Regions from separate parts of the Streptomyces sp. NPDC050617 genome, predicted to be linked through region 2. Evidence: riboswitches for the same ligand, from Rfam matches in the RefSeq annotation. Region 2 holds a riboswitch; each other region holds the start of a gene.
What was found. A riboswitch is a leader RNA that binds a small molecule or an ion and turns the genes downstream of it on or off. The one in region 2 is predicted to bind cobalamin.
Positions count from the first base shown of each region.

Region 1: it holds a riboswitch for cobalamin, as region 2 does, so the genes downstream of both, AB0I49_RS00755 (ABC transporter substrate-binding protein) here and cobN (cobaltochelatase subunit CobN) in region 2, are expected to answer to the same signal.
Region 3: it holds a riboswitch for cobalamin, as region 2 does, so the genes downstream of both, AB0I49_RS30135 (cobalamin biosynthesis protein) here and cobN (cobaltochelatase subunit CobN) in region 2, are expected to answer to the same signal.

Region 1 is NZ_JBFAIS010000001.1:169,048-172,315, forward strand. It holds gene AB0I49_RS00745 (RNA polymerase sigma-70 factor) at 1-725, opposite strand, end outside; partial or broken gene AB0I49_RS00750 (carboxymuconolactone decarboxylase family protein) at 639-1,078, shown strand; cobalamin riboswitch at 1,430-1,561, shown strand; gene AB0I49_RS00755 (ABC transporter substrate-binding protein) at 1,597-2,595, shown strand; gene AB0I49_RS00760 (iron ABC transporter permease) at 2,622-3,268, shown strand, end outside.
Region 2 is NZ_JBFAIS010000029.1:107,042-110,309, reverse strand. It holds gene cobN (cobaltochelatase subunit CobN) at 1-2,102, opposite strand, end outside; cobalamin riboswitch at 2,268-2,404, opposite strand; gene cobG (precorrin-3B synthase) at 2,784-3,268, shown strand, end outside.
Region 3 is NZ_JBFAIS010000028.1:66,039-69,306, forward strand. It holds gene AB0I49_RS30125 (inorganic phosphate transporter) at 15-1,265, shown strand; gene AB0I49_RS30130 (hypothetical protein) at 1,302-1,541, shown strand; cobalamin riboswitch at 1,795-1,928, shown strand; partial or broken gene AB0I49_RS30135 (cobalamin biosynthesis protein) at 1,981-2,916, shown strand.

The sequences.
Region 1 (3,268 bases), on a different contig from region 2:
GGCGCCAGTGCGGCCCGTACGGCTCCGCCGCCGTCGGTCAGCAGGACGACGTCCGGCGCGAGGACGTCGAGCAGGTGCCGCAAGTCGCCCGTTTCGACTGCCTGCTGGAACGCCTCGACGGTGCGGCGGGTCCCGGCAGCGGAGGCAGCGGAGGTACCGGAGGCGGCCCTGCGCGGTCGGCGGGCGGCGACGCGGGTGCGTGCCCGGTGGGCGATCTGGCGGACCGCGGCCGGGTTCTTGTCGACGGCCTCGGCGATGTCGTCGTACCCGAGGCCGAACACCTCGCGCAGCACGAACACCGCCCGCTCGGTCGGGGCGAGCGTCTCCAGTACCAGCAGCATCGCCATCGAGACGCTGTCGGCCAGCTCGACGTCCTCGGCCACGTCGGGCGCGGTCAGCAGCGGTTCGGGCAGCCAGGGGCCGACGTAGGACTCCTTGCGTCGGCTGAGCGTGCGCAGTTGGCTCAGCGCTTGCCGGGTGGCGATCCTGACCAGGTACGCACGTTGGTCCCGCACGGTGTCGTGGTCGACGCCCGCCCACCGCAGCCAGGTTTCCTGGAGGACGTCCTCGGCGTCGGCGGCCGAGCCGAGCATCTCGTAGGCGACGGTGAACAGCAGGTTGCGGTGGGCGACGAACGCCTGGGTGGCGCTGTCCGTGCGGTCGCCGCGAGTGACCGGCTCGGATGTGTCCCTTGTCCGGCCGCTCGTAGTCGGGAACTGGTACAGCTCCGGGTCGGCCAGCTCAACGGCTGCGGCTTCTGTGTCGACGCCCACGCCAAGGAGGCCGCGGGGCCGCCGGGGAGACCGCGCTCCGGCTGGGCCTGGTGGCCGCCTGGCGGCACAGCACCATGTTCACCGAGGCCGAGCAGGCCGCGCTGGCGCTCACCGAGGAAGGCACCCGGCTCGGCGACCACGGCGTGTGCGACGAGACCTGGGCCGCGGTGCGCAAGCACTACGACGATGACCAGGTCGGGGCACTGGTCTGCCTGGTCTCCCTGATGAACGCGGCCACCCGGATGAACGTGATCGTGCACAACCCGGGGGGTTCGTACGAGCCCGGTATGTTCGCCAGCACGTAGGCCCGAGCCCGGCACGTAGGCCCGGTGCCAGCACGTAGGCCCGAAGCCAGAACGTAGGCCCGAGGCCAGAACGTAGCCCCGGAGCCGGCACGTAGACCCGCGGTCAGCACGTAGGCCCGCAGCGTCGAGGTCGAGACGATGACGCGCCCGGCTCCGCCTGCGGACGTCCGGAGTGCCCGCAGCGCGCCGTACCACCCCTCACTCGACCCCCGCGGATCGACCAGAACTCCAGCACCTTCGTGCTGTATTCGGTGCCGTATCCGGTGGCGTCTGCGGACCCGCATAGAGCGCTTCCGGGGTGCGGGCCGCCCGGCGGGCGCGGCTGCGGGCCCCGATCCGCCGTCTGGCACACTGTGCTCACTCAACCGAGGCGGCCAGGGCCAGGAAGTCGGTGCGAATCCGGCGCGGTCCCGCCACTGTGACCGGTCGGCCCCTCGTGGGCGCGGCCGGAAGCCAGATACTGTCTGGCCGCCTTTCCGTACCGACCGGGGACGAGGATCCCTCGGAAAGGCATGTACATGCTCCGCATAGGCGCGGCCTCGCGCACGCTTCTGACGTCTCTGCTGCTGCTTCCGCTCGCCGCGTGTGGCACGTCCGGTTCATCCGGTGCGGACAAGAGCGACGACAAGGCGGGCGGCGCGTCCGCCGGCTTTCCGTACACGGTCACCAACTGCGGAGTGAAGACCACGTTCACGCAGGCGCCGAAGCGAGCCGTCGCGCTCAACCAGCACACCACCGAGATCCTGCTCGCCCTGGGCCTGCAGGACCGCATGGCGGGCACCGCCTACCTCGACGACAAGATCAGCCCCGAATACCGGAAGGCGTACGACTCGGTGAAGGTGCTCGCCGAGAAGTACCCGTCGAAGGAGACCCTGCTCGGCGCGAATCCGGACTTCGTGTACGGCGGCTACGCCAGCGCCTTCGACAAGGGCGAGGGCCGCGATCGCGCCGGATTCCAGAAGTCCGGGATCAACACCCGCCTGAACATCGAGAGCTGCGCCAAGGGGCCGATCGACGTCGATGACCTCAAGACCGAGGTCACGCAGGTATCGCGGATCTTCAACGTCCCCGAGCGCGGCAAGAAGCTCATCGCGCGGGAACAGAAGGGCCTCGACTCCGTCGCCGCACGCCTCAAGGGCGTCGAGCCGGTCTCCGTGTTCGTGTACGACTCCGGTGACTCCAGCGCGTTCACCGCGGGCGGTCAGGGGCTCGGCAACGACATCATCCGCCGCGCGGGCGGCCGCAACGTCTTCGCGGACGTCGAAAAGTCCTTCGCCGACGTCTCCTGGGAACGCGTCATCGCCCGCAAGCCCGACGTCGTCGTGATCTACGACTACGGCGGCACCAGCGTCGCCGCGAAGAAGGAGCGGCTGCTGAACGACCCGGCGCTCAAGAACGTACCGGCGATCAAGAACAAGCGGTTCGCGGTGCTGCCGCTGTCCTCGGCCGTGCTCGGGGTGCGTGCCGCCGACGCCGTCGACGGCCTCGCCGCGCAGCTGCACCCCGGCGCGAAGTGAGCGGCGCCCGCACCCGGTGCTTTCCGTTGCTCGTCGCCGCGCTGGTCCTGGCGGTGGGGGCGGCGGCTGTCGCCGGACTCGCCATCGGGGCCGTGGGGATCCCGCCGGGGGAGGTGCTGCGCATCCTGGTCTCCGGTGAGCGCGGCGGCGCGTTCGCGTCCATCGTGTGGGACGTGCGAATGCCGCGCGTCATCCTCGCCATCGTGGTCGGCGCGGGGCTCGCCGTCGCCGGGACCGTGCTGCAGGCCGTGGTCCGCAACCCGCTCGCCGACCCGTACCTGCTCGGCGCCTCATCGGGCGCCTCCTCCGGCGCGGTCCTCGTCATCGTGCTCGGCGTCGGAGCGGGCACCGCGAGCACCGTCGCGCTGCCGGTGGCCGCGTTCATCGGCTCCATGGGCGCCCTCGTCGTCGTGTACGCGCTCGCGCGGCGCGGCGGCACCATGACGGCCGGGCGACTCGTGCTCGCCGGGGTCGCCGTGCAGTACATCCTGGCCGCGTTCACCAGTCTCGTCCTTGTCCTCTCGGCGCAGGCTGAGCACGCGCGGGCCATCATGTTCTGGACGCTGGGCGGTCTCGGCGCCGCCCGTTGGAACCAACTCCCGCTACCAGCCGTCGTGTTGATGCTCGGCACGGTGCTGCTCGTCGCGCTCGCCCGCCCGCTCGACCTGCTGCT
Region 2 (3,268 bases):
CCCGGCAGGGCGGCTGTGCCGCCCCAGATCTGCCGGGCGCGCAGGATCGCGAGGACGAGGTTGACGCGCTCGGGGCCGGTGGGCGCGGCGCCGAGGACGTGCAGGCCGTCGCGGATCTGGGCGTCCTTGACCTCGCACAGCCAGCCGTCGACGTGCAGCAGGAAGTCGTCGAAGCCGTCGTCGTCCGGGCGGGCTTCGAGGCCGAGGTCGTGGTCGAGCTTGGCGGCCTGGATCAGCGTCCAGATCTGGGCGCGGATGGCGGGCAGCTTGGCCGGGTCCATGGCGGCGATGGAGGCGTACTCGTCGAGGAGCTGCTCCAGGCGCGCGATGTCGCCGTAGGACTCGGCGCGGGCCATCGGCGGCACGAGGTGGTCGACGAGGGTGGCGTGGGCGCGGCGCTTGGCCTGGGTGCCCTCGCCGGGGTCGTTGACCAGGAAGGGGTAGATGAGCGGCAGGTCGCCGAGGGCGGCGTCGGGGCCGCAGGCGGCGGACAGGCCCGCGTTCTTGCCGGGCAGCCACTCCAGGTTGCCGTGCTTGCCGAGGTGCACCATGGCGTCGGCGCCGAAGCCGCCGTCGGCCCGGTCGGCGGCGATCCAGCGGTAGGCGGCGAGGTAGTGGTGCGAGGGCGGCAGGTCGGGGTCGTGGTAGATGGCGATGGGGTTCTCGCCGAAGCCGCGCGGCGGCTGGATGAGGATGAGGAGGTTGCCGCGGCGCAGGGCGGCCAGCACGATGTCGCCGTCCGGATTCTGGCTCCGGTCCACGAACATCTCACCGGGCGGCGGTCCCCACTGGCCCTCGACGGCCTCGCGCAGTTCGGCGGGGAGCCGCTCGTACCAGCGCTTGTAGTCGGCGGCGGGGATGCGGACCGGGTTGCGCGCCAGCTGCTCCTCGGTGAGCCACTCCTGGTCGTGGCCGCCCGCCTCGATGAGGGCGTAGATCAGCTCGTCGCCGACGCCGGAGTCGAGGCCGGGTACGGGCTCGGCGCCGAAGTCGTAGCCGTCGGCCTTCAGGCGGCGCAGCAGGGCGACGGCGCTGGCGGGGGTGTCGAGGCCGACGGCGTTGCCGATGCGGGAGTGCTTGGTGGGGTAGGCGGAGAGGACGAGCGCGAGGCGCTTCTCGGCGGCCGGGATGTGGCGCAGGCGGGCGTGGCGCACGGCGATGCCGGCGACGCGGGCGGCGCGCTCGGGGTCGGCGACGTAGGCGGGCAGGCCGTCCTCGTCGACCTCCTTGAAGGAGAACGGGACGGTGATCAGGCGGCCGTCGAACTCGGGGACGGCGACCTGGGTGGCGGCGTCCAGCGGGGAGAGTCCCTCGTCGTTCTCCTCCCAGGCGGTGCGCGGTCCGGTCAGGCACAGGGCCTGGAGGATCGGCACGTCGAGGGCGGCGAGCGCGCCCGCGTCCCACGACTCGTCGTCGCCGCCGGCGGACGCCTCGGCGGGCTTGGTGCCGCCGGCCGCGAGGACGGTGGTGATGACGGCGTCGGCCGCGCCGAGCGCCTCCACCAGCTCGGGCTCGGGCGCGCGCAGGGACGCGACGAAGAGCGGCATGGGCGTGCCGCCCGCGTCCTCGACGGCCTGGCACAGGGCCTCGACGAACGCGGTGTTGCCGGACATGTGGTGGGCGCGGTAGTAGAGCACGGCGATCCGCGGGCCGCTCGCGTCGGGGCGGGGGGTGCGCTCCAGCGGGCCCCAGGTGGGGGCGGGCGCGGGCGCCTCGAAGCCGTGGCCGGTGAGCAGCACGGTGTCGGAGAGGAAGCGCGCGAGCTGCTCCAGGTTGGCGGGCCCGCCGTGGGCGAGGTAGGCGTGCGCCTCGGCGGCGATGCCGACGGGGACGGTGGACGCCTCCATCAGCTGGGCGTCGGGGGCCTGTTCGCCGGTGAGGACCACCACAGGCCGGTCCCCGGCGAGGAGGGTGTCGAGCCCCTCCTGCCAGGCGCGTACGCCGCCGAGCAGCCGTACGACGACGAGCTGGACGCCGTCGAGGAGGCCGGGCAGCTCGCTCAGGTCGAGGCGGGCCGGGTTGGCGAGCCGGTAGGGCACGGGCCCGTCGGCGGCGCGCGCGCTGAGCAGGTCGGTGTCGGACGTCGACAGCAGCAGGATCACTGGAACTCGCCTCGCGTAGTCGTTCCGGGCCGGGTGGCCGAGGGGGCCCGGCGGCTGGGGGTACGGGAGCCCGCGGCAGAGCGGCGGGCGGACAGCGGGTACGTCCGGGGCGCGCGGAGCCGGAACATGCGCATGCGTCGGCAGCCTTCCTCGGGGTCCGCGCCCCGGGCGGTGGGAGGACGGCGGGAGTTCCTGACTCGCCCGGCATCGCTGCCTGGCTCACAGTGGCGGGACCGTGCCGGAGTCTCACCGGCTTCCTCCCCTGGCGCCGTCTCTGGCGTCCGGCGGACCGAAATGATCCGCCGGTGAGCATAGTAAGCGCTATACCCTCCGAGCTGCGGCGCCACTGAGGCCGACCGGCCTCTCATGCCGGCCCGCCGAGGGCACCTCCCAGCAGGAGCCGGGGGAGCTTGAGGACGCACGGCCGCCCGATCCAGGCCGTCCGGCGCTTGAGGACGAGGCCCGCGCCCCCATCCGGCCCGACGCCCGAGGACGCACAGCAACCCAATCCAGCCCGTCCGGCGCTTGAGGACAAGGCCCACCCCCCATCCCGCCCGACACCCGGGGACGCACAGCAACCCCATCCAGCCCGTCCGGCGTTTGAGGACGAGGGTGCGGGGCGGTGCCCCGCGGGAAACACCGGCACCCACCCGAGTGGAACGTCTCGGTATGCTCGCGGCCATGCCCTTCGCCCCCGCACCCACCCCGCCCGGGGCCCGGCCCACCGCCCGGCACGGCGACGACGCATGCCCCGGCGCGCTGCGCCTGCACCCCGCCGCGGACGGCGCCCTGGCCCGTATCCGCATCCCTGCCGGACTCCTGACGGCACGTCAGGCAACGGCGCTGGCCCACCTGGCGGTGGAACTGGGCGATGGCTGTCTCGACCTCACCTCGCGCGGCAACGTCCAGGTGCGCGGGCTCGCCCCCGACCGCGGGGCGGCGCTCGCGGTCCGGCTGCGCATGGCCGGCCTGCTCCCCTCCGACCGGCACGAGCGCGTACGCAACATCGCGGCGTCCCCCCTCGCCGGGCTCGACGAGGCCGGGCACGCGGACGTACAGGGCTGGGCCCGCGAACTGGACGCGCTGCTGTGCGCGGACCCGGACGCGGCCCGGCTCTCGGGCCGCTTCCTCTTCGGCCTCGACGACGGCCGCGGCGACGTGGCCGC
Region 3 (3,268 bases), on a different contig from region 2:
GATTGCCTGGGTGAATGGAACACATCACGCTTCTCATCGGGATCGTGATCGTCACGGCCTTGGTGTTCGACTTTACGAACGGCTTCCACGACACGGCCAACGCCATGGCCACCACCATCTCCACCGGCGCCCTGAGCCCCCGGATCGCGGTGGCGATGTCCGCGGCGCTGAACCTCGTCGGCGCGTTCCTCTCCGTCGAGGTGGCCAAGACCATCTCCGGCGGGATCATCGACGAGAGCGCGGGCATCAGGCCCGAAGTGATCTTCGCGGGGCTCGTCGGCGCGATCGTCTGGAACCTGCTCACCTGGCTGGCCGGACTCCCCTCCAGCTCCTCGCACGCCCTCTTCGGCGGCCTCATCGGCGCGACCCTGGTCTCCGTCGGCACCGGCGGGGTCAACGGCGACGCCGTCATCATGAAGGTCGTCATCCCGGCCGTGGCCGCCCCCTTCGTCGCGGGCCTCGCCGCGCTGCTCGCCACCCGGCTGACGTACCGCCTCGCCCGCGACCGCGACGAGCGCGACACCGCCAAGGGGTACCGCGCGGGCCAGATCGCCTCCGCCGCCCTGGTCTCCCTCGCCCACGGCACCAACGACGCCCAGAAGACCATGGGCGTGATCACCCTCGCGCTGGTCACCGGCGGCGTCGTCGCCCCGCACGCCGACCCGCCGCTGTGGGTCATCGTCTCGGCCGGCCTCGCCATCGCGCTCGGCACCTACCTGGGCGGCTGGCGGATCATCCGCACCATGGGCAAGGGCATCACCGACATCCAGCCGCCGCAGGGCTTCGCCGCCCAGACCGGCGCGGCGGCCGTCATCCTCTCCTCCTCCCACCTCGGCTTCGCGCTCTCCACCACCCAGGTCTGCTCCGGCTCGGTGATGGGCGCCGGCCTCGGCCGCAAGGGCGGCGTCGTCCGCTGGTCGACCGCGGGCCGGATGGTCGTCGCCTGGTGCCTGACGCTCCCGGCCGCCGCCCTCGTCTCCGGCGGCGCGGCGTTCCTCGCCGACCAGGGCGACTGGGGCATCACCGCGGTCGCCGTCCTCGCCCTCGCCGCCTGCGGCGCGATCTGGGCGGCGTCGCGGCGCAAGCCGGTCGACCACACCAATGTGAACGCGCCCGAGCCCGCCGCCACCGCCGACGAGCCGGCCGGTGTGGTCACCGCCGCGCTCCAGAGCGTCGCCCCGCCGCCCGCCGGGCCGCTCACCGCGGCGGACGTACCGCCCGCCCAGCCCCACGACCGCGCCCCGGCCGCCGCGGCGACCACCTGAGCCGTCCGAGCCACCTAAGGAATCAGGACCCACGCCATGAACATCGACTGGGCAGCCCTCGGGCAGGTCTTCGGCGTCAGCCTCGTGGTGACGGTCGGCATGGTGGGCGTGTTCACGCTCGGCATCGTCGGCACGTCCCGCAAGCCGCGCGAACAGGGGGACGGCGCGGCCGCCGCGACCGGCGGCCCCGGCGCCCTCGCCCGCACCGGCGCGTACGCCTGCTTCGCCGCGTGCGCGGCGGTCGTCGCGTACGGCATCTATCTCATCGTGGCTTGAACCGCCTGAGCTGAGCCGCTTGAGCTGAGCCGCTTGAGCGGATTCGCCTGAGCTGAGTCGCTTGAGCCGAGCGGTGACGGCAGTGCCTTGGGGCCCGCCGGGGAGTGTCCGGATGACACCGCCCGGCGGGCCTTCGCGCGTGCGCCCCGCGTTCCCCACTGTGTGCCTCCGCACACTCCCCCGTCGCAGGTCAAGCGTGAGTTGACGGCCGTTCCCGGGCCATGGTGGACTTCCGGAGCCAAACGGCGACAGCAGAGGAAGCCGGTGCGAATCCGGCGCGGTCCCGCCACTGTTACCGGGGAGCGCTCCCCCATCACTCACAGGCCACGGCTCGCCGACACGAGCTGGAAGGCCGGGGGAAGCGCGGATCCGGGAGCCAGGAGACTCTGGTCGCCGGTCACGTCGAGCCAGGGCGCGGACCCTGAGTGAGGACATACGGATGCGTGCCGGTCACGCCCCTTTCGCGTACGGCGCCGCCCTCGGCTTCCTCGGCGACCTCCTCGCGGGCGACCCCCGCCGCGGCCACCCGGTGGCCGCCTTCGGGCGCGCCGCCGCGGCCGCCGAGCGCGCCCTGTGGCGCGATCACCGCGGCTTCGGGGCGCTGCACACCGCGCTGTGCGCGGGCGGCGCCGCCGCGGGGGCCGCGCTGCTGGCCCGTACGGTACGCACCGCCCCCGCGCCGCGCGCGGCCGAGGCGGCGCTGACCGCCGCCGCCGTCTGGGCCGTGCTCGGCGGCACCTCGCTGGGCCGTGAGGCGCGGGCGGTCGGCGGCGCGCTGGCCGCCGGGGACCTCGCGGCGGCGCGGGAGCGGCTACCGCATCTGTGCGGGCGGGACCCCCGCGAACTGGACGAGCAGCAGATCGCGCGCGCCGTGGTGGAGTCGGTGGCCGAGAACACCTCGGACGCGGTGGTCGGCGCCCTGGTGTGGGGCGCGGTCGCCGGGGTGCCGGGGCTGGTCGGCTTCCGCGCGGTCAACACCCTGGACGCGATGGTCGGGCACAAGTCGCCGCGCCACCGCCGGTTCGGCTGGGCCGCGGCCCGCCTCGACGACGTCGCCGGCTGGCCGGGCGCTCGGCTGACCGCCGCGCTCGCCGCCGTCGCCGGCCCCGACCCGCGCGGCGCCTGGCGCGTCGCCCGCCGCGACGCGGGCAAGCACCCCAGCCCCAACGCCGGCCCGGTCGAAGCCGCCTTCGCCGGCGCCCTCGGCATCCGCCTCGGCGGCACCCTCGCCTACCAGGGCCGCGTCGAACACCGCCCCGTACTCGGCGCGGAGCTGCGCCCGGTCGCCGTCGCGGACATCGAACGGGCGGTACGGCTCTCGCGCCGGGTCTCGCTGCTGGCGCTGTGCGTCGCGGTGGCGGGGCGGGCGGCGGTCGTGACCGCCGCGGGACGGCGAGCGGGCAGCGCGGCAGGAGTCGTTACGGGCGTGGCGAGCGCCGCCGCGGGCGTGGCGGAGGCAGCGGACGCGCTGGTCCGTACGGGCGCGGCCGGACGGACCGAAGCGGTCGACCGTACGGACGCAGCCGGACGGACCGAAGCGGTCGACCGTACGGACGCAGCGAGCGTCGTCACGGGCGCGAGCAGCCGCATGGGCGTGACCAGTCGTAGCAGCGCGAGCAGCCGCACGAGCGCGGCCGACGGACGAGTCCCGACGGCGACCGCTGTCCCGGGCGACGGGGCCGGCGCCGCCGGAGCGGCCACGGGCGTGGCCCGCCGTCCAGGCGCGG